DNA from 3 places in the Xanthomonas sp. AM6 genome. Region 1 is predicted to be linked to each of the others. Evidence: predicted binding sites of a transcription regulator. Region 1 holds the regulator's gene; each other region holds the start of a gene.
The links. Region 1 encodes HrcA, which represses chaperone genes, less so after heat shock. Its sites were predicted from a motif close to TTNGCACTCNNNNNNNNNGAGTGCNAA; they were not measured.

Region 1 (9,977 bases):
GCGCGGCGACCTCGATGGCCAGCGAGATGCGCGACAGCTCGCCGCCGGAGGCGACCTTGCGCAGCGCGCGCGGCGGCTGCCCGGCGTTGGCCGCGACCAGGAATTCGACGCGCTCGGCGCCAGCCGGGTCGGGGCGCTCGGCCTCGTGCGGCTCGAGCTGGATCAGGAAGCGCCCGCCGCCCATGCCCAGTTCGCCGATCAGCGCGGTGGTGTCGCGCGACAGCGCCTGCGCGCCACGCTGGCGGGTGCCGGTGAGCGCGGCCGCGGCGTCGCGCCAGGCCTGCGCGGCGCGGGCGATCTCCGCGTCCAGCACGTCCAGCCGTTCGCCGGCGCCGCGCAGGCCCTCGACCTCGGCCAGCAGCGCGTCGCGGTGTTCGCCCAGGGTGTCCGGGGTGACCCGGTGCTTGCGCGCCAGGTCGTGCAGCCGGCCCAGCTTGCGCTCCATGTCCTCGAACTGCGCCGGATCGGCGTCGAGGTCGTCGCGGACCCGGTCGACCAGCGCCAGCGCCTCTTCCAGCTGGATCGTGGCGCTGTCGATCAGCGCCTGGACCTCGCCCAGGCGCGGGTCGTATTCGCCGACCTTGCCCAGTTCGTGGCGGGTCTGCTGCAGCAGTTCCAGCACCGCCGGCGCGTCGTCGCCGTTGAGCCGCTGCGCCGCGCTTTCGCAGGCGCCGATCAGGGCCGCGGCATGCGCCTGGCGGCGATGGTTGGCGTCCAGCGCGGCGATCGCCGCCGGCTCCAGGTCCTCGCGCTGCAGTTCGGCCAGCTGGTGTTCGAGGAAGCCGATGCGGTCGGACACGTCGCCCTGCGCCATCAGCGCGTCGCGCTCGGCCAGCAGCGCCTGCCAGCGCGTGGCGGCGGCGCGCACCGCGGCGCGTTCGGCCTCGTTGCGGGCGTAGGCGTCGAGCAGGCCGAGCTGGCTGCCGCGCGACAGCAGCGCCTGGTGTTCGTGCTGGCCGTGGATCTCGACCAGGTGCCCGGCCAGCTCGGCCAGCTGCGACAGGGTCACCGGGCGCCCGTTGATCCAGGCGCGCGAGCCGCCATCGGCGCGGATCACCCGGCGCAGCTGGCATTGTTCGTCGTCGTCGAGCTCGTTCTCGCGCAGCCAGGCGCGCGCCGGGGCGGCCTCGGGCACGGCGAATTCGGCCGACAGCTCGGCGCGGTCGGCGCCGTGGCGGACCACGCCGCTGTCGGCGCGCAGCCCGGACAGGAAGCCGAGCGCATCCACCATCAGCGACTTGCCGGCGCCGGTTTCGCCGGAGACGACGGTCATGCCGGGGCCGAATTCCAGTTCGGTGCCGCGCACGACGGCGAAATCCTTGATCGAGAGATGTCTGAGCATGGGGGTCGCAAATCCAGGGCCGCGCAACGCTAGCATGCGCGGATAGGTGGGCCAATGACTTGCCAAGCCGGCATGCAGCCATTATCTAGTGTCCAGTCTCACGGATTGATTCCATGCGCGCCTCCCCGGTCCACTCCTCGCTCGACCCGCGTGCCCGGCAGCTGCTGCGCACGTTGATCTCGCGCTATATCCGCGACGGCGAACCGGTCGGCTCGCAGACCCTGGCCCGCCACGCCGGGCTGGACGTGAGCCCGGCGACGATCCGCAACATCCTCGCCGACCTGGAGGACGCCGGCCTGCTCAGCTCGCCGCATACCTCGGCCGGGCGCATTCCCACCGCCACCGGCTATCGGGTGTTCGTCGACAGCCTGGTGCAGATGCGTCCGCCGGGCGAGGGCGAGGTGGCGCGGCTGCGTGCGGAGATGAGCAGCGCCGCCGGCACCCAGGCGCTGCTCGGCAGCGCTTCGGAACTGCTGTCGGCGATGACCCATTTCGTCGGCGTGGTCAGCGCGCCCAAGCGCGAGCAGTTCGCGTTCCGGCACATCGACTTCGTGCCGCTGGACGCGCGCCGGGTGCTGGCGATCCTGGTGTTCGCCGACAACGAGGTGCAGAACCGGGTCATCGAGCCGCGCAAGGCCTACGAGCCGGCCGAGCTGGAGCGGGTGGCCAACTATCTGAACGCGCATTTCGCCGGGCGCGCGCTGGCCGACATCCGCGCCAGCCTGCTGCGCGAGCTGCGCCATGCCCGCGACGAGATGGAACTGCTGCTGGCGCACAGCGTGGAGCTGGCCGAGCAGGCGCTGGCCCCGGCCGGCGACGACATGGTGCTGGCCGGGCAGACCAAGCTGATGGGCGTGCAGGACCTGTCGGACCTGGAGCGGCTGCGCGAACTGTTCGAGATCTTCGCCAGCAAGCGCGAGATCCTGCAGCTGCTGGAGCGCACCATCCAGGCGCCGGGAGTCCGCATCTTCATCGGCGAGGAGACCGGGGTGGTGCCGCTGGAGAGCGTGTCGCTGGTCACCGCGCCGTACATGGCCGGCGGCCAGGTGCTGGGCGTGTTGGGGGTGATCGGCCCCAAGCGCATGGACTACGACCGGGTGATCCCGCTGGTGCAGACCGCCGCCGACGTGCTCGGTGCCGCGCTGGACCCCAATCCCCCGACAGAGCGCTAGCAGGCAAGGGCAGGGCGGCAAGCGGCCCCGCTCCGCGGGTTGACCGTTGCGTCGTCGCATCCGGCGCACATCTTTGATTGGACCAAACCCGGCTGCGGCCCCACCGCCTGCGCGCGCCCAGCCAAGCCCCAATCCCGATTCCCCGAGCCCGAACCCGCAACACAGCATCTTGAATCCGTCCCCGACGCCCACATAGGTGGTTCGGTAGGGCGGGTGCACCTCCCGCCAGGGAACCGGAAATGAACCAAGACCACCCCGAATTCGATTCTGAACGCCTGAGCGACGCGCAGCAGCCGGCGACCGATCCGCTGCAGGCGGAGCTGGAGACGCTGCGCAGCGAGCTGGCGCTGGTCAAGGCCGACGCGCTGCGCGAGCGCGCCGACCTGGAGAACCAGCGCAAGCGCATCGCCCGCGACGTCGAGCAGGCGCGCAAGTTCGCCAACGAGCGCCTGCTCGGCGACCTGCTGCCGGTGTTCGACAGCCTGGACGCCGGCCTGAGCGCCGCCGGCAGCGAGCCCAGCCCGCTGCGCGACGGTCTGGAACTGACCTACAAGCAACTGCTCAAGGTCGCCGCCGACAACGGCCTGACCCTGCTCGACCCGACCGGGCAGCCGTTCAACCCGGACCACCACCAGGCGATCAGCCAGGCCGAGGCCGACGGCGTCGCCCCGGGCCACGTGATCCAGGTGTTCCAGAAGGGCTACCTGCTCAACGACCGCCTGCTGCGCCCCGCGCTGGTGGTGGTCGCCAGGCACGAGTGAGGCGCGCCGCCGCGGCGCGCGCCTGAATCGGGCGCGATCCCGGCAGAACGCTAATTTGCGGTGATGGCTTGAATGACCTGCGGCCATCCCTATATCCGAACCAGACCCCGGCAGCGGCCGGACACCAGAATTTTTCAGGAGTCATTCCAATGGGCAAGATCATCGGCATCGACCTGGGCACGACCAACTCGTGCGTGGCGATCATGGACGGCGGCAAGGCCCGCGTCATCGAGAATTCCGAGGGCGACCGCACCACGCCTTCGATCGTCGCCTACACCAAGGACGGCGAAGTGCTGGTGGGCGCCTCGGCCAAGCGCCAGGCGGTCACCAACCCGAAGAACACCTTCTACGCGGTGAAGCGCCTGATCGGCCGCAAGTTCACCGACGCCGAAGTGCAGAAGGACATCGGCCTGGTGCCGTACGGCATCGTCCAGCACGACAACGGCGACGCCTGGGTGGCCACCGCCGACGGCCGCAAGCTGGCCTCGCAGGAGATCTCCGCGCAGGTGCTGGAGAAGATGAAGAAGACCGCCGAGGCGTTCCTGGGCGAGACCGTCACCGAGGCGGTCATCACCGTGCCGGCGTACTTCAACGACAGCCAGCGCCAGGCGACCAAGGACGCCGGCCGCATCGCCGGGCTGGACGTCAAGCGCATCATCAACGAGCCGACCGCCGCGGCGCTGGCCTACGGCCTGGACAAGGGCCAGGGCGGGGACCGCAAGATCGCGGTGTACGACCTGGGCGGCGGCACCTTCGACGTGTCGATCATCGAGATCGCCAACGTCGACGGCGAGAAGCAGTTCGAAGTGCTGGCCACCAACGGCGACACCTTCCTGGGCGGCGAAGACTTCGACAAGCGCGTCATCGACTACCTCGTGGACGAGTTCAACAAGGACCAGGGCATCGACCTGCGCAAGGATCCGCTGGCGCTGCAGCGCCTGAAGGACGCGGCCGAGCGCGCCAAGATCGAGCTGTCGTCCTCGCAGCAGACCGAGGTCAACCTGCCGTACGTCACCGCCGACGCGTCGGGCCCGAAGCACCTCAACATCAAGCTGACCCGGGCCAAGCTCGAGGCGCTGGTCGAGGACCTGGTCAAGCGCACCATCGAGCCGTGCCGCACCGCGCTCAACGACGCCGGCCTGCGCGCCAGCGACGTGACCGAGGTGATCCTGGTCGGCGGCCAGACCCGCATGCCGAAGGTGCAGCAGGCGGTGGCCGAGTTCTTCGGCAAGGAACCGCGCAAGGACGTCAACCCCGACGAGGCCGTGGCGCTGGGCGCCGCGATCCAGGGCGGCGTGCTGGCCGGCGACGTCAAGGACGTGCTGCTGCTCGACGTGACCCCGCTGAGCCTGGGCATCGAGACCCTGGGTGGCGTGTTCACCAAGATCATCGAGAAGAACACCACGATCCCGACCAAGGCCTCGCAGACTTTCTCCACCGCCGAGGACAACCAGTCCGCGGTGACCGTGCACGTGCTGCAGGGCGAGCGCGAGCAGGCCCGCTACAACAAGTCGCTGGCCAAGTTCGACCTGTCCGGCATCGAGCCGGCGCCGCGCGGCCTGCCGCAGGTGGAGGTGTCCTTCGACATCGACGCCAACGGCATCCTGCACGTGTCGGCCAAGGACAAGAAGACCAACAAGGAACAGAAGGTCGAGATCAAGGCCGGTTCCGGCCTGTCGGACGACGAGATCCAGCGGATGGTCGCCGACGCCGAAGCCAACCGCGAGGAGGACAAGAAGTTCCACGAGCTGGTGCAGGCGCGCAACCAGGCCGACGGCCTGATCCACGCCACCCGCAGCGCGATCACCGAGCACGGCAGCAAGGTCGGCGGCGACGTGATCGGCAAGGTCGAGTCGGCGCTGGCCGACCTGGAAACGGCGATGAAGGGCGACGACAAGGGCCAGATCGAGGCCAAGACCAAGGCGCTGGAAGAGGCCGGCCAGTCGCTGTACGCGGCGGCGGCCGCCGGCGAGCAGCAGCCGGGCGCCGCCCCGGGCGGCGCGCAGGCCGCCGGCGACGACGTGGTCGACGCCGAGTTCACCGAGGTCAAGGACGACAAGAAGTAACGCCGGGATTTGGGATTCGGGAATGGGGAGTCGGACGGCCTTGCCGGCCGGTTTTCCGCTCCCGATCCCTGTCCGTAGCGCTCGCAAAAGCGGACGAGTTAACGCTCTCCGCTTTTGCTTTGAACGAATCCCGCATCCCGAATCCCCAATCTCCGCCCTATGAGCAAACGCGACTACTACGAAGTGCTGGGCGTGGCCCGTACCGCCAGCGACGACGAGCTGAAGAAGGCCTATCGCCGCTGCGCGATGAAGTTCCACCCCGACCGCAATCCGGGCGACCACGCGGCCGAGGCGGCCTTCAAGGAGTGCAAGGAGGCCTACGAGGTCCTGTCCGACGGCAACAAGCGGCGCATGTACGACGCGCACGGGCACGCCGCGTTCGAGCACGGCATGGGCGGAATGGGCGGCGGCGGCCCCGGCGGCCCGGACATGGGCGACATCTTCGGCGACATCTTCGGCAACATCTTCGGCGGTGCCGGCGGCGGTGGCCGCGCGTCGCGTCGCGGTGCCGACATCGGCTACGTGCTGGAGCTGGACCTGGAAGAGGCGGTGGCCGGGATCGAACGGCGCATCGAGATCCCGACCCTGGGCGAATGCGAGCACTGCCACGGCAGCGGCTCGGAAGACGGCAAGGTCGAGACCTGCACGACGTGCCAGGGCCGCGGCCAGGTGCGCATCCAGCGCGGCATCTTCGCGATGCAGCAGAGCTGCCCGCACTGCGCCGGGCGCGGCCAGATCGTGCAGAACCCGTGCGGCACCTGCCACGGCGCCGGCCGCGTCGAGGAGACCAAGGTGCTGTCGGTGAAGATTCCGGCCGGCGTGGACAACGGCGACCGCATCCGCCTGTCCGGCGAGGGCGAGGCCGGTCCGGCCGGTACCCCGCCCGGCGACCTGTACGTGGAAGTGCGGGTGCGCGAGCATCCGATCTTCCAGCGCGACGGCGACGACCTGCACTGCGAGGTGCCGATCCGCATCTCCCAGGCCGCGCTCGGCGACACCGTGCGCGTGGCCACGCTCGGCGGCGAGGCGGAGATCCGCATCCCCGCCGAGACCCAGACCGGCAAGTTGTTCCGCCTGCGCGGCAAGGGCGTGCGTTCGGTGCGCAGCCGCAGCGAAGGCGACCTGTACTGCCGCGTGGTGGTGGAGACCCCGGTCAACCTCACCGCCGACCAGCGCAAGCTGCTGGAGCAGTTCGAGTCCACCTTCACCGGCGAGGACGCGCGCAAGCATTCGCCCAAGTCGGCGACCTTCATCGATGGGGTCAAGGGGTTCTGGGACCGGATGACGTCGTGAGGCCGGGATGCGGGATTGGGGATTGGGGATTCGTAACGGCGGATCCCTGGTGCCTGGTGGGGTCCGTGCTGGGCAAGGAGAGGCACGTGTGGGGCGCGATTCTGGCGCCGGGGCACGTGCCTTTTTAGTTGCTGGGATTTGGGATTGGGGATTGGGGATTCGTAATGGCGGATCCCTGGTGCCTGGTGGGTCTTTGTTGGCAGGGAGAGGCGCGTGTGGGGCGCGATTTGGCGCCGGGGCACGTGCCTTTTAGTTGCTGGGATTGGGGATTGGATTCGTAGCGGCGGATCCCTGGTGCCTGGTGGGTTCCGTGTTGGGAGGAGGAGGCACGTGCGGGACGCGATTCTGGCGTTGAGCACGTGCCTTTTTCAGTTGCGGGAATGTGGGATTGGGAGTTCGTTGGCGATCTTGCGTCCGCGAGTGCTCGTGTTGGCCAGGAAGGCAGGTGCGGGCGCGTCGGCATCTGCGGCTTCCCAGTGGCAGCTTGGACGTTCGCACCCTCGGTGGTTCGTTGCGCGGCGAAGCCCGACGGCATGTGCCGGTTGCCTGGGCCGTGGCGTGCCTGCGAGCCCGCGGTTCCGACGCCCAATCCCGAATCCCCAATCCCAGCCCTTAAACTACGGCGATGAATGCATCCGCCGAAAGCCACCTGATCCATGGCCGTCGCCAGCGCCCCGATGGGCCGGTGCCGGTCGATGTCATTTCCGTGCAGTCGCAACTGGTCTACGGCCATGCCGGCAACAGTGCGGCGATGCCGCCGATGCGCGCGTTGGGCCTGCGCGTGGCGGAGATCCCGACCACGCTGCTGAGCAATGCGCCGTTCTACGACACCTTGCGCGGCAAGGTGCTGCCGTCGGACTGGTTCGCCGACCTGCTGCTCGGCGCCAGCGAGCGCGGCCTGCCGCAGCGTGCGCGCATGCTGGTGTCCGGCTACTTCGGCAGCGTCGGCAACGGCGCCGCGTTCGCCGACTGGCTCGACGCCACGTTGCCGCAGTGCCCGACGCTGCGCTACTGCCTGGATCCGGTGATCGGCGATACGCACACCGGGCCGTACGTCGAACCTGGACTGGAAACGGTGTTCGCCGAACGCCTGCTGCCGCATGCGTGGCTGGTCACGCCGAACGCGTTCGAACTCGGGCGCCTGACCGGCATGCCGGCGCTGGCCCAGGACGACGCCATCGCCGCGGCGCAGGCCTTGCTGGCGCGCGGGCCGCAGTGGGTGCTGGCGCACAGCGTGAGCGGCGAGGCGGGGCAACTGGTGACGCTGGCGGTGAGCCGCGAGGCGACCTACCGCTGGCGCTCGCCGCTGTTGCCGGTGGACGTGGCCGGCACCGGCGACGTGCTGATGTCGCTGCTGGTCGCGTTCCTGCTGCGCGGCGATGCATTCGAACTGGCGATCGGCCGCGCCATCGCCGGCGTGCACGCGGCGCTGGAAGCGACCCTGGCCGCGGACTACGAGGAACTGGACGTGCTCGCCGCCGCACCCGCGGCGCTGGCCACGCCGCTGCGCTTCGCCGCCGAGCGCCTGGCGTGAGCCTGCATCCGGTCGTCGGCATCGTCGGCAGCGCCGGCGCCTACGGCCGCTGGCTGGGCCGGTTCTTCCGCGAGCGCATGCAGCTGGACGTGGTCGGCCACGACCCGGCCGATCCGCAGTCGCTGGATCCCGACGCGCTGCTGCAGCGCGCGCAGGTGCTGATCTTCTCCGCGCCGATCCGGCATACGCCGGCGCTGATCGGCGACTACGTGCGCCGCGCCGCCGGCCGCGAACGCGGGCAATTGTGGCTGGACGTGACCTCGGTCAAGCGCGAGCCGGTGGCGGCGATGCTGGCCTCGCAGGCGGAGGTGGCCGGGTTGCACCCGATGACCGCGCCGCCGAAATCGCCGACGTTGAAGGGCCGCGTGCTGGTGGTGTGCGAAGCGCGGCTGTCGCGCTGGCAGGCGTGGCTGCAGCAGCTGTGCGCGGCGCTGGAGGCCGAATGCGTGCGCACCACGCCCGACCACCACGACCGGGTGATGGCGCTGGTGCAGGCGATGGTGCATGCCAGCCACCTGGCCCAGGCCGGCGTGCTGCGCGAGCACGCGCCGACGCTGGGCCCGCTGGACGCGCTGCTGCCGTACCGCTCGGCCTCGTTCGAGCTGGATACCGCGATCATCGCGCGCATCCTGGCGCTGAATCCGGCCATCTACGAGGACATCCAGTTCGGCAATCCGCATGTCGGCGGCGTGCTCGACGGCCTGATCGCGCAGCTGTCGCGGCTGCGCGACCAGGTCGGCCGCGGCGACGACGCGGCGCGCGCGCAGTTCCGCGCCGATTTCCTCGACGCCAACCGCCACGCGCTGGGCGAGGCGACGATCGCGCACGGCAACTACAGCTACGAACGGGTCGGCTACCTGCTCGCCGACCTCACCGAGCAACTGACCCTCAGCGTCTACCTGCCGGAGGATCGCGCCGGCTCGCTGCGCGCCTTGCTGTACGTGTTCGAACGCCACGGCATCAGCCTGACCTCGATCCATTCCTCGCGCACGCCGGCGGGCGAACTGCATTTCCGCATCGGCTTCGATCCGACGACCGTGGCGCCCGCGCTGGACGCGGCGGCGGCGGAGATCGACGCCAGCGGCATCGGCCGGGTGTTGCCGCGCTAGTCAGCGGCTTGCGCGTGGACACGGCTTCAGCGAAGCCGGGCGTGGCGGCTGCTTCGACGATGTCGCTTCTGTAGGAGCGGCTTCAGCCGCGACCGGGCGTCACCGGTGACGCCCGGTCGCGGCTGAAGCCGCTCCTACAGGGAAGCGATCTGCCGCGATCAAACCACCACGGCACTTCATCCACAGGCGGTGTGGATGAAAGGCGCGCAAACATGTGGATAAGTGCCTGCGCGCCTTGCGAGGCGGGCGTGTCAAGAGGCGTGGTCAATAATTGACCATGTGCGCGGCGGGTGTGCTGAGCGGCAGAGCGACGCAAGGCGTCGCTGTCCTTCTGCGCGGCATCGCGCGTGCGATCTCAGACCGCGGTCAGCGTCAGCTCGCCGCCGGTGGTGGTGAACTGCTGTCCGCGGCGGATCAGCTTGCGTCCGTCGGCCAGTTCGTAGCGCAGCGCCGGCGTGGCGTGCGCGTCCTGCTGGGCCTGCTGCTGGTGCTGCGCTTCGTCCTGGAACTCGGTGATCAGATAGGCCTCGCCGTCGGGGCCGAGGGCGGGCAGTTGGCGAAAGGACATGGCGTGTCTCCTGTCGAATGCGTTTCATCGCGCTGGCGCCGCTGCGCGCGAGCGCGGCAGGGGCGTCAGCGCGGACCGTAGTCCCGCCCGCGTTAGCGCGGCGTGGTCAGTCGATGAATTGCAGCCGCGCCA
Region 2 (9,977 bases), 2.2 Mb from region 1:
ACCCTGGACTACATCGACATCCACCTCAGCCACGTCGCCCAGCATGTGTGGTTCGGCTTCTACGGCGAGATCGACACCGCGGTGGTGGAAGTGGCCGGCATCCGCGAGGACGGCAGCCTGATCCCGTCGACCTCGATCGGCAACAACAAGACCTGGCTGGACCTGGCCAAGAAGGTGATCGTCGAGGTCAACGACTGGCAGCCGGCCGGCATCGACGGCATGCACGACGTGTACTACGGCACCGCGCTGCCGCCGCAGCGCAAGCCGATCCCGCTGCTGCACGCCGACGACCGCATCGGCGAGCCGTCGTTGCGCTGCGACCCGGACAAGATCGTGGCGGTGGTGCGCACCCACGGCCCGGACCGCAACAGTCCGTTCACGCCGGCCGACGCCACCAGCGAGCGCATCGCCGCGCACCTGATCGACTTCCTCAAGCACGAAGTCGGCAAGGCCCGGCTGCCGGCCAACCTGCTGCCGCTGCAGTCGGGCGTGGGCAACATCCCCAACGCGGTGCTGGCCGGACTGGCCAGCAGCGGCTTCCGCGACCTGAGCGCCTTCACCGAGGTGATCCAGGACGGCATGCTCGACCTGCTGCGCAGCGGCGTGCTCAAGGTCGCCTCGTGCACCGGCTTCGCGCTGAGCCCGGAGGCCAACGAGGAGTTCAAGCGCAACATCGACTTCTACCGCCAGCGCATCATCCTGCGCACGCAGGAGATCTCCAACCATCCGGAACTGGTGCGGCGGCTGGGCTGCATCGCGATGAACGGCATGATCGAGGCCGACCTGTACGGCAACGTCAACTCCACCCACGTGATGGGCAGCCGCATCATGAACGGCATCGGCGGCTCCGGCGATTTCGCCCGCAACAGCTTCCTGTCGATCTTCCTCAGCCCCAGCACCGCCAAGCACGGCAGCATCTCCGCGCTCGTGCCGATGGTCAGCCACGTCGACCACACCGAGCACGACGTCTCGATCATCGTCACCGAACACGGCCTGGCCGACCTGCGCGGCCTGCCGCCGCGGCACCGCGCCCGCCAGCTGATCGACCACTGCGTGGACCCGAGCTACCGCGCGCAGCTGGAAGACTATTTCGACCGCGCGCTGCGCGACAGCTACGGCAAGCACACCCCGCACCTGCTGCCCGAGGCGCTGTCCTGGCACCAGCGCTGGCTGGATACCGGGACGATGCAGAGCACCGGCTGAGCGCGGCGCGCCGAACTTGCCCGCGGTGAAGGAGGAAAGCGGATCCGACGCCGGTCCGCCGCAGCGGGATGCGTATCCGCCATGGCCACGGTGACCAGCGCTGCTTGTCACCGCGCAACCCCGCATGTCAGCCTCCGCGCATGAATTCGCTTTCCGATCGTTCCATCCCGTCGAGTTTTGCCGACCTTGCCTCGCTGCTCGCCGACCGGCGGCGTGCGGCGATGCTGCTGGCGCTGATGGACGGACGCGCGTTGACCGCCACCGAGCTGGCCGCGGAAAGCGAGATCGCCGCGTCGACCGCCAGCGGGCATCTGAGCCAGTTGGTCGCCGGCGGCATCCTGGACGTGGTCAAGCAGGGCCGGCACCGCTATTTCCGCCTGCGCGACGCGCAGACCGCCGCCGCCATCGAAACCTTGATGGGCCTCAGCGCGCGCGCCCATGGCGCGGGCTGCGCCACCGGCCCCGACGACAGCGCGCTGCGCTACGCCCGCGTTTGCTACGACCATCTCGCCGGCACATGCGGGGTACGGCTGTTGCAACGACTGTGCGAAGCCACCTATCTGGTCGCCGACAGCACCGGCTTGCGTCTTACCGAACCCGGTCTCGCCTGGTGCCGGACAATCGGCGTAGACACCGCGCCATGGCAGGGCCAGCGCCGCGCCGCCTGTCGCCACTGCCTGGACTGGAGCGAACGGCGCATGCACCTGGCCGGTGCGCTGGGGGCCGCACTGCTGCAACGGCTACTGGATCTGGGCCATCTGCAACGGCAAAGCCAGGGCCGCGCACTTCGCATCGACGCGGCTGGCGAGCGTTTCATCGACACATTGGCGTTGCCCTAGCAGTTTCGCCGCAGCCTGCTTCAGGGCCGATCTCCTCGCGCAAGCGTCAGGACACTTTGCCGTGCACCGAAGCATTTCCCAGCGCGGCCCTGCACTCTGGCGGTCTTCACCGCGAACACGCCATGCATTCTCTCGACGCTTACCTGCAACAGCACTACCTGGAGGCCGCGCATTTCGCGGCGCACTGCGGTATCGACCCTGCCGAATTGGACGCGTTGATCGCAGGGCAATCGATACCGGCACCCAGCTACGTGGTCAGCGGCGGCACTACCGTGCATTCGGCGGTGTTCGGCGCGCTGCCGGCGCCGGGCGCGCGCGACGGCCGCTATTTCCATCCGGCCATGGCGCCGTGGGTGGCCCGCGCGCGCCATCTGCGCGCAAGCTTCGGCGATGCCGCGGTTCCCGAACGGATGCGCGACATGTTCGCGCGCAACCTGCGCACCGCGCTCGCTCGCTGCGACCGCACGCTGTGGCGCTTACCCGACAGCTTCGACGCCGACGGCGCCGAACGCAGCGCCGGCCTGGAACGCCGTCTGCAGGCCATGTGGGCGCATTTTCTGCAGGGGACCTATGGCTTGTGCGTGGCCATGCCCAACGACGAGGCCGCGATCGCATACAAGGACATCCTGCAGGAGAAGCTGGTCGCGCTCAGCGACAACGGCAGCCGCGAAAGGTTCGATGCAGGCGAACGCGAACGGCTGCTGCAGCTGATCGATGCCTACGCACAGGCATCGATGCCGTTCTCGCCAGTCGAATTCCCGCGCAGCAGCCGCAAACGGCTCGTGGACGACCTACGCGCGCGGCTGCTCGCCTCGGGCAACGCATGATCGAGCACGCGGATCACACCGAGCAGGCCAGGCGATAGGCGCAGCGATCTTCAAGCATGTTCTCTGCCGCAGACCGCCCAGATCGTCGGCGCCGCTGCCTATGCGTCGGCAGGCGCCGCGACCGGCGCCGCGCTGTCGTCCAGCGCGTGCAGGAACGCCAGTTTGCGCGCGCGCGGCAGTTGCTTGAGCGCCCATTCGGCGCGCGAGGCGGCGGCGCGGTCCGGGTAGGCGCGGCTGGCCAGCAGCCGCAGCGGCGGGTTGGCGCGGGTGTACTTGGCGCCGGTGCCGCGCAGATGCGCCTGGAAGCGCGCCTCGAGGTCGACGGTGATGCCCGCGTAGTAGCTGCCGTTGCGACATTCGAGCAGATACAGGAACCAGGGCGTGGAGTCGGCCATGCGCGCATTATCGACCAGCGCGCGATTCGCGCCACTGTCCGCAAGCGTTGCATTGCCCAATGCGCTTGACCTCTGGGCATGCCTCTCTGCCGATCCATCCCCATCCGATGCCAATGCCGATCATCGCGATCGCCTCGCCGCGCTGAACCGCCACGAAACCGGCTTTAACGCAACCCGAACACCTTGCCAGTCGCTGGCACACGCCGGCAAACCGCAGCCACGGCGCGGGCGCATAAATTCACCACCGGCCGGATGCCGTCGATGAAGAGGCTCTCTCCCTTTGGATTCGACGGCACGGCCGGGTCTTTTTGGGCGGCACGCAACGGACACCTCGGGCGTTGCCTGTGACCCGCCACCGGATCAATACCGCTTCGACGATCCACGCCTGGCGCCGCATCGGACGCGCCTCCCCAGCCTTTGCTGGCGACGCCGGCATGTTGCAGCTGAAGCCGCCTACAAAGACGTGCGTCCCCCTGCTGCGCGCGCTGCGGAAGAGGCTTCCACCCCTGCTGTCACCGGAGGTGGAGAGATCGCCGCTTCGCTCGTCGCGGCTGAAGCCGCTCCTACAGAAGAGCGGCGCGCGTGCCGTGTGGTGTTGCTCAGGCCGCCTGCGACAACCGCGCCTGGCGCCGCGTGCGCACCGCCTGCGCCAGCCGCTCCAGCACCTGCACCGAGCTGTCCCAATCGATGCAGCCGTCGGTGATGCTCTGCCCGTAGACCAGCGGCTGGCCGTCGACCAGTTCCTGCCGCCCACCGACCAGGTGGCTCTCCACCATCACCCCGACGATGCGGGTCTGCCCGGCTTCCAGCTGCGCGGCGATGTCCTCGACCACCTTCGGCTGGTTCTCCGGATTCTTGCCGCTGTTGGCGTGGCTGGCATCGACCATCAGCCGCGCCGACAGCCCGGCCTTCTCCAGCGCCAGCGCGGCCGCCTCCACGCTGGCCGCGTCGTAGTTGGGCTGCTTGCCGCCGCGCAGGATCACGTGGCAATCCGGATTGCCGGTGGTCGCGGCGACCGCGGTCTGCCCGTCCTTGGTCACCGCCAGGAAATGGTGCGGGTGCGAGGCCGCGCCGACCGCGTCGACCGCGATCTTGACGTCGCCGCCGGTGCCGTTCTTGAACCCGACCGGGCACGACAGCCCCGAGGCCATTTCCCGGTGCACCTGGCTCTCGGTGGTGCGCGCGCCGATCGCGCCCCAGGCCACCAGGTCGGCGATGTACTGCGGGGAAATGATGTCGAGGAATTCGACGCCGGCCGGCAGGCCGAGGCGGTTGATGTCGCGCAGCAGGCCGCGCGCCACGCGCAGGCCCTTGTTGATGTCGAAGCTGCCGTCCAGGTTGGGGTCGTTGATCAGGCCCTTCCAGCCGACCGTGGTGCGCGGCTTCTCGAAGTACACCCGCATCACGATCTCCAGCGCATCGCCGTAGGTCTCACGCAGCGGGCGCAGGCGCTGCGCGTAGTCCATCGCCGCGACCGGGTCGTGGATCGAGCACGGACCGATCACCACCGCCAGGCGGTCGTCGTGGCCATGCAGGATCTCGTGCAGCGCCGCGCGCGAGGTCGCGACGGTCTGCGAGGCCTCTTCGTCGCAGGGCAGCAGCGACAGCAACTGGGCGGGCGGGGTCAGCGGTTCGATCTTGCGGATGCGCAGATCGTCGGTGTGGGGAGCCATGGGAATCTCTCGTCGGGGGTCTGGGTGGGGGCCAGGTCCGGCGGCATGAAAAAAGCCGCCAGGGTCGCTGGCGGCTTCTCGGGGATGCGGCTGAAGTTTCCTTCAGGGTGAACGCATTCCTTCCTCCGCCAGCGGCATCGGAAAACCGTAGTACCAAAAATAAAAGCTGCGGTTGGCGTTCATGGGATGCATTGATAGCACAGGCGTTTTGCGAGTGCCACAGTTGCTGATGCAACTGTGGAGCCGGGATTCGGGATTCGGGATTCGGGATTCGCAAAGCAGGTTCTCGCACGTCGGTCGGTTCTCGGCTCTTCCGGGTCCCGAGTCCCGGCTCCAAAGTCGAACACAGGCCACCGCGCACAAAAAAAGAGCCCCGCATCGCTGCGGGGCTCCTTTCGACTGCGTGCTGCAGGTCGGCTTGCGCCGGCGCGGATCAGAAATCCATGCCGCCCATGCCGCCCATGCCGCCGCCCATGCCGCCACCGGCGGCCGGCTCTTCCTTCTTCGGCGCATCGGCCACCATCGCTTCGGTGGTGATCATCAGGCCGGCGATCGACGCGGCGTTCTGCAGCGCCGAACGGGTCACCTTGGTCGGGTCCAGGATGCCGAACTCGACCATGTCGCCGAACTCACCGTTGGCGGCGTTGTAGCCGAAGTTGCCGGTGCCTTCCTTGACCCGGTTCAGGATCACCGACGGCTCTTCGCCGGCGTTGGTGACGATCTCGCGCAGCGGCGCTTCCATCGCGCGCAGCGCGATCTGGATGCCGTGGGTCTGATCTTCGTTGGCGCCCTTCAGCTCGCCGATCGCGGTCAGCGCGCGCACCAGGGCCACACCGCCGCCCGGGACCACGCCTTCTTCCACGGCCGCACGGGTCGCGTGCAGGGCGTCTTCGACGCGCGCCTTCTTTTCCTTCATCTCGATCTCGGTCGAAGCGCCGACCTTGATCACCGCCACGCCGCCGGCCAGCTTGGCCACGCGCTCCTGCAGCTTCTCACGGTCGTAGTCCGAAGAGGTCTCTTCGATCTGCGCCTTGATCTGCTTGATGCGCGACTCGATGCCGGTGGTTTCGCCGGCGCCGTCGATGATGGTGGTGTTCTCCTTGGAGACCTGCACCTTCTTGGCGCGGCCCAGGTCCTTGATGGTCGCCTTCTCCAGCGCCAGGCCCACTTCCTCGGAGATCACGGTGCCGCCGGTCAGCACGGCCATGTCCTCCAGCATCGCCTTGCGACGGTCGCCGAAGCCCGGGGCCTTGACCGCCACGACCTTGACGATGCCGCGGATGGTGTTGACCACCAGGGTCGCCAGCGCTTCGCCTTCCACTTCCTCGGCGACGATCAGCAGCGGCTTGCCGGCCTTGGCCACGCCTTCCAGCACGGGCAGCAGGTCACGCACGTTGGAGATCTTCTTGTCGTGCAGCAGGATGAACGGGTCGTCCAGGTCGGCCGACTGGCTCTGCTGGTTGTTGATGAAGTACGGCGACAGGTAGCCGCGGTCGAACTGCATGCCCTCGACCACGTCCAGCTCGTTCTCCAGGCCCGAGCCTTCCTCGACGGTGATCACGCCTTCCTTGCCGACCTTCTTCATCGCGTCGGCGATGATATTGCCGATCGACTCGTCGGAGTTGGCCGAGATGGTGCCGACCTGGGCGATCGCCTTGTCGTCGGCGGTGGGCTTGCTGATCTTCTTCAGCTCGGCCACGGCGGCCACGACGGCCTTGTCGATGCCGCGCTTGAGGTCCATCGGGTTCATGCCGGCGGCGACCGCCTTGGAACCTTCGCGGATCAGCGCCTGCGCCAGCACGGTGGCGGTGGTGGTGCCGTCGCCGGCGTTGTCGGAGGTCTTGGAGGCGACTTCCTTCACCATCTGCGCGCCCATGTTCTCGAACTTGTCGGCAAGCTCGATTTCCTTGGCGACGGAGACGCCGTCCTTGGTGATGGTCGGGGCGCCGAAGCTCTTCTCGAGCACGACGTTGCGGCCCTTCGGGCCCAGGGTGGCCTTGACGGCATTGGCGAGGATGTTGACGCCGCGCACCATGCGCGAACGAGCGTCTTCACCGAAACGGATATCTTTGGCAGCCATGTGTGTAACTCCGGGATTCGTGATTGGGGATTAGGGATTGGCTGAGAGCGAGGTTCGGGGGAGATCCGGGACCGCAGCGGCGAGCGCCGCGCCAATCCCGAATCCCCACTCCCGAATCCCGCGATCGGCGGCGTTTAGCCGACGATCGCCAGGATGTCGTCTTCGCGCAGCACCTTGTACTCGACGCCTTCGGACTTGTAGCTGGAACCGGCGTACTGGCCGTAGATGACCTTGTCGCCAACCTTGACCGCCGGGGCGCGGACGCTGCCGTTGTCCAGCGGCTTGCCGCTGCCGATGGCCACGATCTCGCCCTTGGTGGACTTTTCCTTGGCCGAATCCGGGATCACGATGCCGCCGGCGGAAATTTCGTCGGCTTCGATCGGCTTGACTACGACGCGGTCGTGAAGCGGCTTGATGCTCATTGAGAGAGACCCTCTTAAGTGATTGATTGGTCTAGGAAAGGCTGGCGATGTTAGCACTCGCATGTGACGACTGCCAGCAACGCTCGCGAAAAAACCCGGTACGCCGGGATGCGCTTGATGTGGTGCTGGCCGGCGCCCTTTCAAGGGCCGGGCCGCAAAAAATTTCGCGGCGGCGCCCGCCCGGCCCCGGAACCGGCACCCGATTCCGCGACGCTGTCACAGAGGCAGGCTAGGCTCGCAGACCCAGGGGGGACCATCCAAAAGGAGTTGTCGATGAAGCCATCCGCCGTTGCGCTACCTCTTGCCTGTCTGCTGGCCCTGGCCGGCCACGCCCAGGCCGCCGTGTTCATCAACGAACTGCACTACGACGACGCCACCGCCGCCGGCGATACCGGCGAGGGCGTGGAGATCGTCGCCACCGCCGGCGAGAGCCTGAGCGGCTACAAGGTCTACCTGTACAACGGCAGCAGCCCCGGCAGCGCCGCGGTCTATGCCACGACCTCGGTGCCCGCCGGCAGCCTGGTCACCTGCGGCGGGCAGGTGCGCATCGCCACCGTCGGCTATGCCAGCAACGGCGTGCAGAACGGCCCCAACGACGGCCTGGCGCTGGTCGACGGCAGCGGCCAGGTGGTGCAGTTCCTCAGCTACGAGGGCGCGATCACCGGCGGCGGCGGCCCCGCCGCCGGCCTGGGCAGCCAGAACCTGCCGGTCAGCGAGAGCAACAGCACCGCGGCGGGCACCTCGCTGCAACTGCGCGGCAGCAACGGCAGCGCCGCGGCCGACTTCAGCTGGGCGGGCAGTTCGGCCAGCAGCTTCGGCGCCTGCAACAGCGGCCAGACCTTCAGCGGCGGCAGCAGCAACGCCGCCCCGTCGGTGACCGCGACCACCCCGGCGCAGGGCGCCAGCAACTTCCCGGCCGCCGGCGACCTGGCGGTGACCTTCAGCGAGGCGGTGACCCTGGCCAGCGGCGCGTTCGGCCTGAGTTGCAGCCAGTCCGGCACGGTGGCGCTGAGCTACCCGAGCAGCGGCAGCCAGTTCGCGATCTCCACCGACACCGCGCTGGCCGCCGGCGAGAGCTGCAGCCTGAGCATCCTGGCCGCGCGGGTCAGCGACGCCGGCGGCGCGCATCCGGCGCAGGACAGCAGCATCGCCTTCAGCGTCGCCAGCGGCGGCGGCGGGACCAGCGGCTACTACTCCCGGGTCAACACCGCCAACGCCAGCCAGTTGCGCTGCTCGCTGCACGAGACGATCAAGGGCCACACCGTCTACCCGTACAGCAGCAGCTCGGGCACCAGCACCTGGACCATCCTGGAGATCGCCGACGAGGACCCGAACAACAGCGGGCGCATCCTCGACGCCTACCGCAACCGCAGCTACGCCAAGGGCACCGACCGCGCCGGCAGCGGCAGCGGGCTGAAGTACAACCGCGAGCACAGCTGGCCCAACTCGCTGGGCTTCGGCTCGGCCAGCGGCGACAAGGGCCTGCCCTACGCGCCGTACACCGACACGCACATGCTGTACCTCACCGACGCCACCTGGAACGCGGACCGCGGCAACAAGCCCTACGCGAACTGCGACAGCAACTGCGGCGAACGCATCACCGAGGCCAACGCCGGCTTCGGCGGCGGCAGCGGCAGCTACCCGGGCAATTCCAACTGGGTGCGCACCCCGGACGGCAACGGCGGCAGCTTCGAGGTGTGGAACCACCGCAAGGGCGACATGGCGCGCGCGGTGATGTACATGGCGATCCGCTACGAAGGCGGCACCGATGCGGCCACCGGGCAGTCCGAGCCGGACCTGGAACTGACCGACGACCGCAGCAAGATCGTGCAGACCTCGTCCTCGCCGGCTTACATGGGCCTGCTGTCGACGCTGGTCGCGTGGAGCCAGCAGGATCCGCCGGACGCCGCCGAGCGCGCCCGCAACGAAGTGATCTACAGCTTCCAGGGCAACCGCAATCCGTTCATCGACCATCCGGAGTGGGCGACCTCCGGGCTGTTCACCTCGGCCAAGCCGGCGAGCTGCCAGCTGCTCGACTGACGATGTGCCCCCGGCGCGCCGGATGCGGCGCGCCGGGGTTTGGCGAACGATGCCAGTGGCGCCGGCACGACAGCGGCCGCCACCCGCGGCGCAAGGGCAGCCGCCGTTCCTACATGGATCAGCCCTGGATGAAGGCGCAGCGGCAATCGCGGCCACGCGTTTTCGCCGAAGGCAGGCACCGTCCCGCCTTTGCGATTCCTCGCCGCTCTGGGCGGCCGCACGCAAGCGGCGCCGGATTTCATCACCGGCAAGCTGCAGACCGCTGCAGCATCCCCGTCCCGCCAGTCCGCCGCCGCGCGGGTGCGCCGCAACCGGCGTCCACAGCCATGCCCGCATGCCCGGACGCACCGGCAAAGCCCTGCCGGCGTCCCTATACTGTCGGCCGCATGTCTTCGCCCCCACTCCGCGTGCTGTTCAGCACCTGCCCCGATGCGGCCAGCGCCGCGCGGATCGCCCAGGCCTTGGTCGACGAACGCCTGGCCGCGTGCGTGAACCGCC
Region 3 (9,977 bases), 1.5 Mb from region 1:
GCGCGCGCGCTTCTCGGCGGGGGCGTCGACGCTCCCGGGTTCGGTGGTGGTGTTATCGGACAAGTGGTGATTCCTCGCTATGAGTGCGAGCGCCCAGCGTGGGGGCAAACGGGTTGGGAAGGGGTCTAGAAGAGAATCTTCCAGAGGGGGTGCGGTGCGCGAATGCCACCGGATACGCCGACACTATCATCGCCGCGCAACCACGGCAAGCGGGCGTTACCGGGCGATTCAGCCGGCCGGCGGCGGCGCCGCGGGCCGGTACGACAGCGGCCGCTCCGATCCGGAACGGCCGCGGGCGGGCGCCTCAGGCGGCCGCGCCGCCCAGGGTCTTGTCGATCATCTGGGTCAGCTGGCCCTTGCCGACCGCGCCGATCTGGGTGGCCTGGACCTGGCCGTCCTTGAACAGCAGCAGCATCGGGATCGAGCGCACGTGGTACTTGATCGCGGTGGCGCGGTTCTCGTCGACGTTGACCTTGGCGACCTTGAGCTTGCCGTCGTAGGTGTCGGCCAGGTCGTCCAGCACCGGGGCGATCATCTTGCACGGGCCGCACCATTCCGCCCAGAAGTCCACCAGGACCGGTTCGCCGGATTGCAGCACGGCGGTATCGAAATCGGCATCGCCGACGTGTAGGACCTTGTCGCTCACTTGGGGTATCTCCTGGGGCAATGCGACCAGCCGGACCGGGTGGCCGCCGCATTGCGGTAAACTGGGGCATTGCGCGGCGAAATCAAGGGATTCCCCCTGTCGCGCGACCCGGCATGGAAGTCGCCAGTGTGCGACGCTGCCGGGGCCGATGCAAGCCGCGACCTTACGCTTCGGGCGGGGTGGCCTGACGAAGATGGAATGATGAGCGACAAACCGCTGACCGATGTGACTTTTTCCGCGTTCGAGCTGCAACCGGCGCTGCTGGCCGGGCTCGAAGGCGCCGGCTTCACCCGCTGTACGCCGATCCAGGCGCTGACCCTGCCGGTGGCCCTGCCGGGCCGCGACGTGGCCGGCCAGGCCCAGACCGGTACCGGCAAGACCCTGGCGTTCCTGGTGACGGTGATGAACCGCCTGCTCAGCCGCCCGGCGCTGGCCGACCGCAAGCCCGAGGATCCGCGCGCGCTGATCCTGGCCCCGACCCGCGAACTGGCGATCCAGATCCACAAGGACGCGGTCAAGTTCGGCGCCGACCTCGGCCTGCGCTTCGCGCTGGTCTACGGCGGCGTGGACTACGACAAGCAGCGCGAGCTGCTGCAGCAGGGCGTGGACGTGATCATCGCCACCCCGGGCCGGCTGATCGACTACGTCAAGCAACATAAAGTGGTGTCGCTGCACGCCTGCGAGATCTGCGTGCTCGACGAAGCCGACCGCATGTTCGACCTGGGCTTCATCAAGGACATCCGCTTCCTGCTGCGGCGCATGCCCGAGCGCGGCACCCGGCAGACGCTGCTGTTCTCGGCCACCCTCAGCCACCGCGTGCTGGAGCTGGCCTACGAGCACATGAACGAGCCGGAAAAGCTCGTGGTCGAGACCGAGAGCATCACCGCCGCGCGCGTGCGCCAGCGCATCTACTTCCCCTCCGACGAGGAGAAGCTGACCCTGCTGCTGGGCCTGCTGTCGCGCAGCGAGGGCGCGCGCACCATGGTGTTCGTCAACACCAAGGCGTTCGTCGAGCGCGTGGCGCGTTCGCTGGAGCGCAACGGCTACCGGGTCGGCGTGCTGTCCGGCGACGTGCCGCAGAAGAAGCGCGAGACCCTGCTCAACCGCTTCCAGAAGGGCCAGTTGGAGATCCTGGTCGCCACCGACGTGGCCGCGCGCGGCCTGCACATCGATGGCGTCAAGTACGTCTACAACTACGACCTGCCGTTCGACGCCGAGGACTACGTGCACCGCATCGGCCGCACCGCGCGGCTGGGCGAGGAAGGCGACGCGATCAGCTTCGCCTGCGAACGCTACGCGATGAGCCTGCCGGACATCGAGGCCTACATCGAGCAGAAGATCCCGGTCGAGCCGGTCACCGCCGAACTGCTGGTGGCGCTGCCGCGCACGCCGCGCGCGGCGGTCGAGGGCGAGGCGGGCGAGGTCGATGCGGATGCCGACGAGAGCATCGGCGACATCTTCCGCGAAGCGCGCGCGCAGCGCGAGGCCGACGAGCAGCGGCGCGGCGGCGGCAGCCGCGGCAAGCCGGGCGCTGGCCGTAGCGGCCCGGGCGGCGGTGCCGGCGGCCGTGGCGAATCGCGTGGTGCCGACGGCAAGCCGCGGCGGCCGCGCGCGCCGCGTCCGGCCGAGGGCGATGCCGCGGCTGCGGCGGTCGCGGCGGCGCCCGTCGCTGCCGCTGCCGAGGCCGTCGGGGCTCCGGTCGCCGCACCCGCGCCGAAGCCGGTGCGCGCGGCCGCCGAGGGCGCACCTGCGGTCGATGGCGAACGTCCACCGCGCAAGCGCCGGCGCCGCCGTGGCGGCCGTCCGCTGGAAGGCGCCGAGGCTGCTGCCGCGGTCGCGACCAGCGACGCGCCGGCCAAGCCGGTGCAGGTCAGGGCCGCGCGCCAGGGCGAGCGTGCCGCGGCGCCGGCCGCCGCGGCGAACGATTCGTTCCTGACCCGCCTCGGCCGCAAGCTGCGTTCGCTGGTCTCCAGCTCCTGATGGACCGACGCTCCACCGTTCGCGGCGCGCGCACGGTGGACGAAAACCCGGGCCGCTCCGGCATAATCGCCGGATGAGCGTCCTGCGGTTCGACAATGTCAGCAAACAGTACGCCGGTGGCCACGAGGCGCTGGTGGACGTCAGCTTCCAGGTGGAGGAGGGCGAGATGCTGTTCGTCACCGGCCACTCCGGGGCGGGCAAGAGCACCTTGCTCAAGCTGATCCACCTCAGCGAGCGCCCCTCGCGCGGCGCGGTGCTGTTCGGCGAGCGCAACCTGCTCAAGGTGCGCGGGCGGCGCGTGCCGCTGCACCGGCGCGAGGTCGGCGCCGTGTACCAGGACCACCGCCTGCTGATGGACCGCAGCATCGCCGAGAACGTGGCGCTGCCGCTGATCCTGCGCGGCACCCGCCGCGCCGAGATCGGCAAGCGGGTGCGCTCGGTGCTGGAGCGGATGGGCCTGGGCCATCGCGAGAAGGCGCTGCCGTCGCAGCTGTCGGCCGGCGAGCAGCAGCGCGTCGGCATCGCCCGGGCGATGGTCGGCGAACCGCGCCTGCTGGTCGCCGACGAGCCGACCGGCAACCTCGACCCGACCCTGGCCGCCGAGATCATGCAACTGTTCGCCGAACTGCCGGCGCGCGGCACCAGCGTGCTGGTGGTCAGCCACGACCTGGCGCTGCTCAAGCAGATGCGCAAGCGCGTGCTGATCCTGGACCACGGCCGCCTGGTCGACGACATCTCCCCGCAGGACCTGGCCGAATGAGCACCCGCAACGCCGCCGGCGCCGCCGCGCCCTCGCGCCTGGGCGTGTGGTGGGACCACCACCTGCACAGCATCGTCTACAGCCTCGGCCGGGCGATGCGCAAGCCGTGGGCGACGCTGCTGACGATGGCGGTGATGGCATTGGCGCTGGCGTTGCCGCTGGGGCTGTCGATCGCGCTGGACAACCTCAAGCACTTCGCCGGCAGCGTGCAGCAATCGCGCGACATCAACGTGTTCCTGAAGACCGGGGTCGATGCCGCCGCCGCCAATGCGCTGGCCGGGACCCTGCGCGGCCGCGCCGACGTCGCCGCGGTGGCGCTGCGCACGCCCGAGCAGGGCATGGCCGAACTGCGCGACAGCGCCGGGCTCGGCGAGGCGCTGGACGCGCTCGACGACAACCCGCTGCCGACGCTGCTGGTCGTCACCCCGGCCGCGGCCGACGACGCGCAGCTGGCGGCCGCGCTGAGCGCGCTGCCGCAGGCCGACCTGGTGCAGCACGACGCGCTGTGGCGCAAGCGCCTGGACGGCTGGCTGCGCTTCGGCGAGCGCCTGGTGCAGGTGCTGTCGGTGCTGCTCGGCGCCGGCGCGGCGCTGGTGGTCGGCAACACCGTGCGCCTGGACATCCAGTCGCGGCGCGAGGAGATCGGCGTGCTGCAGCTGCTCGGCGCCAGCGACGGTTTCATCCGCCGCCCGTTCCTGTACCTGGGCGCCTGGTACGGCTTCGGCGCAGGCGTGATGGCGCTGGGCCTGATCGCCGCCTCCGGGCTGGCGCTGGGGCCGCCGCTGGCGGAACTGGCCGACAGCTACGGCAGCCATTTCGCGCTGCACGGCCTGGATGCCCTGCACTCGGCCTTCGTGCTGCTCGGCACCTTGCTGCTGGGCTGGCTCGGCGCCTGGCTGGTGACCGGCCACTTCCTGCGCCAGACGCGTCCCACCGACACCTGAGGCGCGCATGTCCCGGCACGATCTCAAGCACCTGATCAGCGACGCCCCGCGGGTGATGGTGGTCGACGGCTCCAAGCTGGTGCGCAAGCTGATCGCCGACGTGCTGCACCGCGAACTGCCGGATGTGGAAGTGGTCGGCTGCGCCAGCATCGCCGAGGCGCGCGCGGCGCTGGCGGCCGGCCCGGTGCACCTGGTCACCACCTCGCTGGCGCTGCCCGACGGCGATGGCCTGGCGCTGGCGCGCAGCGTGCGCGAGGCCGCCGGCCAGGCCTACGTGCCGGTGATCGTGGTCTCCGGTGACGCCCAGCAGCACCTGGTCGAGCGCCGCTTCACCGAATACGTCACCGACTACTTCGACAAGGCGCTGGGCCACGAGGCGCTGGCGACCTTCATCCGCGGCTACGTGCAGCCGCAGCCGGTGGCCGGCGCCACCATCCTCTACGTCGAGGACAGCCGCGTGGTGGCCGAGGCGACCAAGCGCATGCTCGAGCGCCAGGAACTGCACGTGGTGCACGTGCTGACCGCCGAGGACGCGTTCGCGCTGCTCACCGCCGAATCGCTGGGCCGCACCACCCGTCGCATCGACCTGGTGCTGACCGACGTCACCCTGAAGGGCGAACTCAACGGCCGCGACGTGGTGCAGCGCATCCGCATCGACTTCGCCTACGGCAAGCGGCGCATGCCGGTGCTGGTGATGACCGGCGACAGCAACCCGCACAACCAGTCCGAACTGCTGCGCGCCGGCGCCAACGACCTGGTGCAAAAGCCGATCGAGGAGCGCCTGCTGGTCACCAAGGTGCTGTTCCAGCTGCGCCTGGCCAAGCTCAGCGACAACGCCGTGACGTTCTGACCATCGACCTGCCGAACCTGCATGACATGAGTAGCGAAGACGAGACCCGGATCCAGCTGGAACCCTCCTGGAAGGCGCAGGTCGGCGACTGGCTGCTGCGCCCGGAGATGCGCGAACTGGCCACGTTCCTGCGCCAGCGCAAGGCGGCCGGCGCCCGCATCTTCCCGCCGGGCCGGCAGATCTTCGCCGCGTTCGAGGCCACCCCGTTCGACCGGGTCGAGGTGGTGATCCTCGGCCAGGACCCGTACCACGGCTACGGCCAGGCGCACGGGCTGTGCTTCTCGGTGCTGCCCGGGGTGCCGGTGCCGCCGTCGCTGCTGAATATCTACAAGGAGATCGAGGACGACCTGGGCATCCGCCGTCCCGACCACGGCTGCCTGCTGCCATGGGCGCAGCGCGGCGTGCTGCTGCTCAACGCGGTGCTGACCGTGGAGGAGGGCCGCGCCGGCGCCCACCAGGGCAAGGGCTGGGAGGGTTTCACCGACCACGTCGTGGAGACCCTCAACCGCGAGCGCGAGGGCCTGGTGTTCCTGCTATGGGGCAGCTACGCGCAGGCCAAGGGCAAGGTCATCGACACCCGCCGCCACCGCGTGCTGAAGGCGCCGCACCCCTCGCCGCTGTCGGCGCACCGCGGGTTCCTGGGCTGCAAGCACTTCTCCGCGGCCAACGACTACCTGCGCCGCCGCGGCGCCCAGCCGATCGACTGGAGCCTGCCGCCGCGCGCGGCGCTGGAAGTGGCGGCGGCCAGCGCCTGAACCGCGGTTCGACGGCCTCGTTCGACCCTCGCCGGATGTACGGAAATTTCGCAGGCCGGATGCTAGGTTTGGCGCTCGTAACCGGTTACGTCTGCTTCCCCACAGCGTTCCAGTGGTCTCCGTCACAGTCCCATTCCTGATTCGAGTGTTCCATCAGCGGAACGCAGGAACTTTTTACTGTACCCAGCAGTCCAATTAGTTGACTGCTAAGATGAGCCCCTATGAGCCAGACCATACCTGCCACCGCGCTGGTGGCCAACAACCTCCCGATCCCCAGTCCGCTCGGTTCGCTGGATGCCTACATCGGCGCCGTGCACCAGATCCCGGTGCTGACGTCCGAAGAGGAACGCGAACTGGCGGTGCGCTACCGCGACCAGGAAGACCTGGATGCGGCGCGCGAACTGGTCCATTCCCACCTGCGCTTCGTGGTCCACGTGGCCCGCGGCTACAACGGCTACGGCCTGCCGCTGGGCGACCTGATCCAGGAAGGCAACATCGGCCTGATGAAGGCGGTCAAGCGCTTCGACCCGGAAATGGGCGTGCGCCTGGTCAGCTTCGCGGTGCACTGGATCCGTGCCGAGATGCACGAGTACATCCTGAAGAACTGGCGCATCGTCAAGGTCGCCACGACCAAGGCGCAGCGCAAGCTGTTCTTCAACCTGCGCAAGTCCAAGACCCGCCTGGGCTGGATGAACGCGGCGGAAGTGACCGCGGTCGCCAAGGACCTGAACGTCTCCGAGCGCGAGGTGCTGGAGATGGAGTCGCGCCTGTCCGGCCGCGACATCGGCTTCGACGCGCCGTCCGACGACGACGACGACCATGCGCCGCCGTCGCCGGCCGCCTACCTGATGGCCGCCGAGGAAGATCCCTCGCAGGCCTACGAGCGCGCCGACAGCGAGGACAACCAGCTGCAGCTGCTGCGCGAAGGCCTGGCCGAGCTGGATGCGCGTTCGCGCGACATCATCAAGCGCCGCTGGCTGGACGCGGACAGCAAGATCACGCTGCAGGAGCTGGCCGACGAGTACGGCGTGTCGGCCGAGCGCATCCGCCAGATCGAGGCGAACGCGCTGAAGAAGATGAAGGCGCTGTTCGTGGCGTGATCGATCCCGCCGACGCCCGCGGTTCATGCGGGCGGTCAGGTGCAGCGAAGCAAGAAGGCCCGGTTTTCCGGGCCTTTTCGTTGGTGGGACGGCCGGGCTTGCGGACAGCGTTCGCGCAGTCGGGTGGTGCGGCCGGATCCGGCCAGGATCCGCATCGCGATCGCTCCGCGACTGCCGCCAACTTCGCGAAGCTGCGGCACTTCTCTCGGAGCAAGCGGGAGCGCCGAGCATCGCGATGCGCGCGCCACCATCGCCATCGCCGCGCTCACGGCTCCGGCGGGCGCGCCACCGGCAGGTGCCAGCCGTAGCGGATCGCCATGAAGCGCAGGCCGAAGCACAGCGTGGCGCCGACCGCCAATCCCCATGGCTGCGGCAACTGCAGCGCGTGCGCCGCGGCGACCACGCCGCCGCCGAGCAGCGCGGCCACCGCGTACAGCTCGGCCTGCAGCACCACCGGCGTGCGCGCCACCAGCAGGTCGCGGACGATGCCGCCGCCGATGCCGCTGAGCATGCCGAGCAGGGTCGCGCTGAGCGGGCCCAGGCCGAACGCCAGCGCCTTGCTGGTGCCGTACACCGCGAACAGCGCCAGGCCGAGCGCGTCGAAGATCTGCACCGGGTTGCGCAGGCGTTCGACCGTGTTGTGGCTGTAGAAGGTCAGCAGCCCGGCCAGGCAGGCCACGCCGAGGTAGCGCGCGTCGCCGAGCGCGGCCGGCGGGGTGGCGCCGATCAGCACGTCGCGGGCGATGCCGCCGGACACCGCGGCCGCGCACGACAGCACCAGCACGCCGAACAGGTCCAGGCGGTGGCGCACGCCGACGGTGGCGCCGCTGATCGCGAACACGAAGGTGCCGAGCAGGTCGAGCAGGAACAGGAAGGTCGCCAAGACGGCACTGCGCAGCGGCAAGGGGCGGCTAGGATCGCAGCCGCGCCGCGGGGTGTCACGCGGCCGGCGGCGGCTGCGGCGGCTGCGGCGGCGCGGTCGGCGCAGGTGGTGCCGGATCGCGTTCGTCGTCGCCGAGGATGATCCGCGCCGCGCGCTGGTAGCTCCAGTACGCCCAGGCCCAGTTGAGCAGCACCACCAGGCGGTTGCGGAAGCCGATCAGGAAGAACACGTGCGCGGCCAGCCAGAACCACCAGGCCAGCAGGCCCGACAGTTGCAGGCGGCCCAGGTGCACGATCGCGGCCATGCGCCCGATGGTGGCCAGGTTGCCGTAGTCGGCATAGCGGAACGGCGCGTCGCCGCGCTCGCCGCGCAGCCGTCGCAGCAGATTTTCGGCGACGTGCCGGCCCATCTGCTTGGCCGCCGGCGCCACCCCGGGCACCGGCTTGCCGTCGGCCTGCTGCAGGGCGGCCAGGTCGCCGGCGACGAACACCTCCGGATGCCCGGGGATGCTCAGGTCCGGCTGCACCTGCACGCGGCCGCTGCGGTCCAGCGGCACCTCCAGGGTCCGCGCCAGCGGCGAGGCGGCCACGCCGGCGGCCCACACCACGGTGCGCGCGGGCACGAAGGTGCTGCCCAGCCGATAGCCGCTGGCGTCGATGTCGGCGACCGGCACTCCGGTCAGCACTTCCACGCCGAGCTTTTCCAATTGCCGTTGCGCCTTGGCCGACAGCCGCTCCGGGAACGAGGCCAGCACCCGCGGGCCGGCTTCGATCAGCCGCACCTTGGCCAGCGCCGGGTCGATGTGGCGGAATTCGTGCTTGAGCGTGTGCCGTGCGATCTCGGCCAGGGTGCCGGCCAGTTCCACCCCGGTCGGGCCGCCGCCGACGATGGCGAAGCTGAGCCAGGCCGCGCGCGCGGCGGGGTCGGTCTCGGCCTCGGCGCGCTCGAACGCCAGCAGCAGGTGGCGGCGCAGGTGCAGCGCATCGTCCAGGGTCTTCAGGCCGGGCGCGTGCCTGGCCCATTCGTCGTGGCCGAAGTAGGCATGGGTGGCGCCGGTGGCGACCAGCAGGTAGTCGTAGTCGAGCGTCTCGCCGCCGGCCAGCTGCACCTGCCGCGCCTGCTTGTCCAGACGCACGACCTCGCCCAGGCGCACTTCCACGTTGTCCTGCCTGCGCAGGATCTGCCGCAGCGGCGCGGCGATGTCCGGCGAGGACAGCCCGGCGGTGGCGACCTGGTACAGCAGCGGCTGGAACAGGTGGTGGTTGCGGCGGTCGATCAGGGTGATGCGCAGCGGCGCCCTGGCCAGCGCGCGGGTGGCCCACAGCCCGGCGAAACCGCCGCCGACCACGATCAGGTGCGGCACGGGGGCGTCAGCCATGCGGGATTCCAAGCGGACGGGAGGGCGAAACGCATGCTGCCGGCGAGGCGGCAGCGACGGCTGCGGCGGCATGCGCGGCGCGCGCCGGGCAACCGGCGCCCTCGCGGCGGCCGACGCACCATGCAGGAACTGGGGGTTGGAACTGCATGCCCCTATAGTAGCGCGATGGCAGGCGCAGGCAGGGATGCGGGGGGCGCATGGTAATGCGGGCGACAGCAACGGATCGGCCCCTCGCGGTGCCCGGCGCGGCGGTGCCGTCGCGGTTGGGCGCGCTGCTGTTCGCGGCGAAGGCGCGGGTGCTGCAACTGCGCCGCGCGCTGCGCGACCTGCGCGGCGGGCCGCGCAGGCACCGCCGCGACGCGGGGTTGCCGATCGCCGAGCAGGCGGTTTCCGAATCGGTCACCGCGCTATGGCCCGACACGGAGGAGACCTCGCCGTCGCTGGTCGCCGGCAAGATCCACAACCTGCGCCTGGCCGCGCGCCTGCTGCACGGGGTCGAAGTGCCGGCCGGCGCGACTTTCAGCTTCTGGCGGCAACTGGGCCGGGCCACGCGCCGGCGCGGCTTCGCCGCCGGGCGCGAACTGCGCGAAGGCTGCCTGGTGCCGTCGATCGGCGGCGGCCTGTGCCAGCTGTCCAACGCGATCTACGACGCGGCGCTGCGCCAGGGCCTGGAGATCGTCG

Region 2: the regulator HrcA is predicted to act here: its motif matches at 7,490-7,516, upstream of OCJ37_RS18520 (co-chaperone GroES).
Region 3: the regulator HrcA is predicted to act here: its motif matches at 6,119-6,145, upstream of rpoH (RNA polymerase sigma factor RpoH).

What each region holds. Positions count from the first base shown of each region.
Region 1 covers NZ_CP106869.1:2,124,528-2,134,504, forward strand. The annotation lists gene recN (DNA repair protein RecN) at 1-1,342, opposite strand, end outside; gene hrcA (heat-inducible transcriptional repressor HrcA) at 1,456-2,514, shown strand; gene grpE (nucleotide exchange factor GrpE) at 2,754-3,275, shown strand; gene dnaK (molecular chaperone DnaK) at 3,425-5,341, shown strand; gene dnaJ (molecular chaperone DnaJ) at 5,501-6,634, shown strand; gene pdxY (pyridoxal kinase) at 7,260-8,168, shown strand; gene OCJ37_RS08900 (prephenate dehydrogenase) at 8,165-9,277, shown strand; gene OCJ37_RS08905 (hypothetical protein) at 9,633-9,845, opposite strand; gene OCJ37_RS08910 (ABC transporter transmembrane domain-containing protein) at 9,952-9,977, opposite strand, start outside.
Region 2 covers NZ_CP106869.1:4,332,910-4,342,886, forward strand. The annotation lists gene OCJ37_RS18490 (succinyl-CoA:acetate CoA-transferase ScpC) at 1-1,203, shown strand, start outside; gene OCJ37_RS18495 (ArsR/SmtB family transcription factor) at 1,344-2,042, shown strand; gene OCJ37_RS18500 (DUF6058 family natural product biosynthesis protein) at 2,099-2,869, shown strand; gene OCJ37_RS18505 (GIY-YIG nuclease family protein) at 2,968-3,264, opposite strand; gene OCJ37_RS18510 (3-deoxy-7-phosphoheptulonate synthase) at 3,864-4,937, opposite strand; gene groL (chaperonin GroEL) at 5,371-7,017, opposite strand; gene OCJ37_RS18520 (co-chaperone GroES) at 7,152-7,439, opposite strand; gene OCJ37_RS18525 (endonuclease) at 7,713-9,479, shown strand; gene cutA (divalent-cation tolerance protein CutA) at 9,866-9,977, shown strand, end outside.
Region 3 covers NZ_CP106869.1:613,895-623,871, forward strand. The annotation lists gene rho (transcription termination factor Rho) at 1-63, opposite strand, end outside; gene trxA (thioredoxin TrxA) at 305-646, opposite strand; gene rhlB (ATP-dependent RNA helicase RhlB) at 848-2,626, shown strand; gene ftsE (cell division ATP-binding protein FtsE) at 2,700-3,386, shown strand; gene ftsX (permease-like cell division protein FtsX) at 3,383-4,330, shown strand; gene OCJ37_RS02675 (response regulator) at 4,338-5,180, shown strand; gene ung (uracil-DNA glycosylase) at 5,207-5,935, shown strand; gene rpoH (RNA polymerase sigma factor RpoH) at 6,157-7,035, shown strand; gene OCJ37_RS02690 (trimeric intracellular cation channel family protein) at 7,301-7,918, opposite strand; gene OCJ37_RS02695 (NAD(P)/FAD-dependent oxidoreductase) at 7,974-9,296, opposite strand; gene OCJ37_RS02700 (VanW family protein) at 9,548-9,977, shown strand, end outside.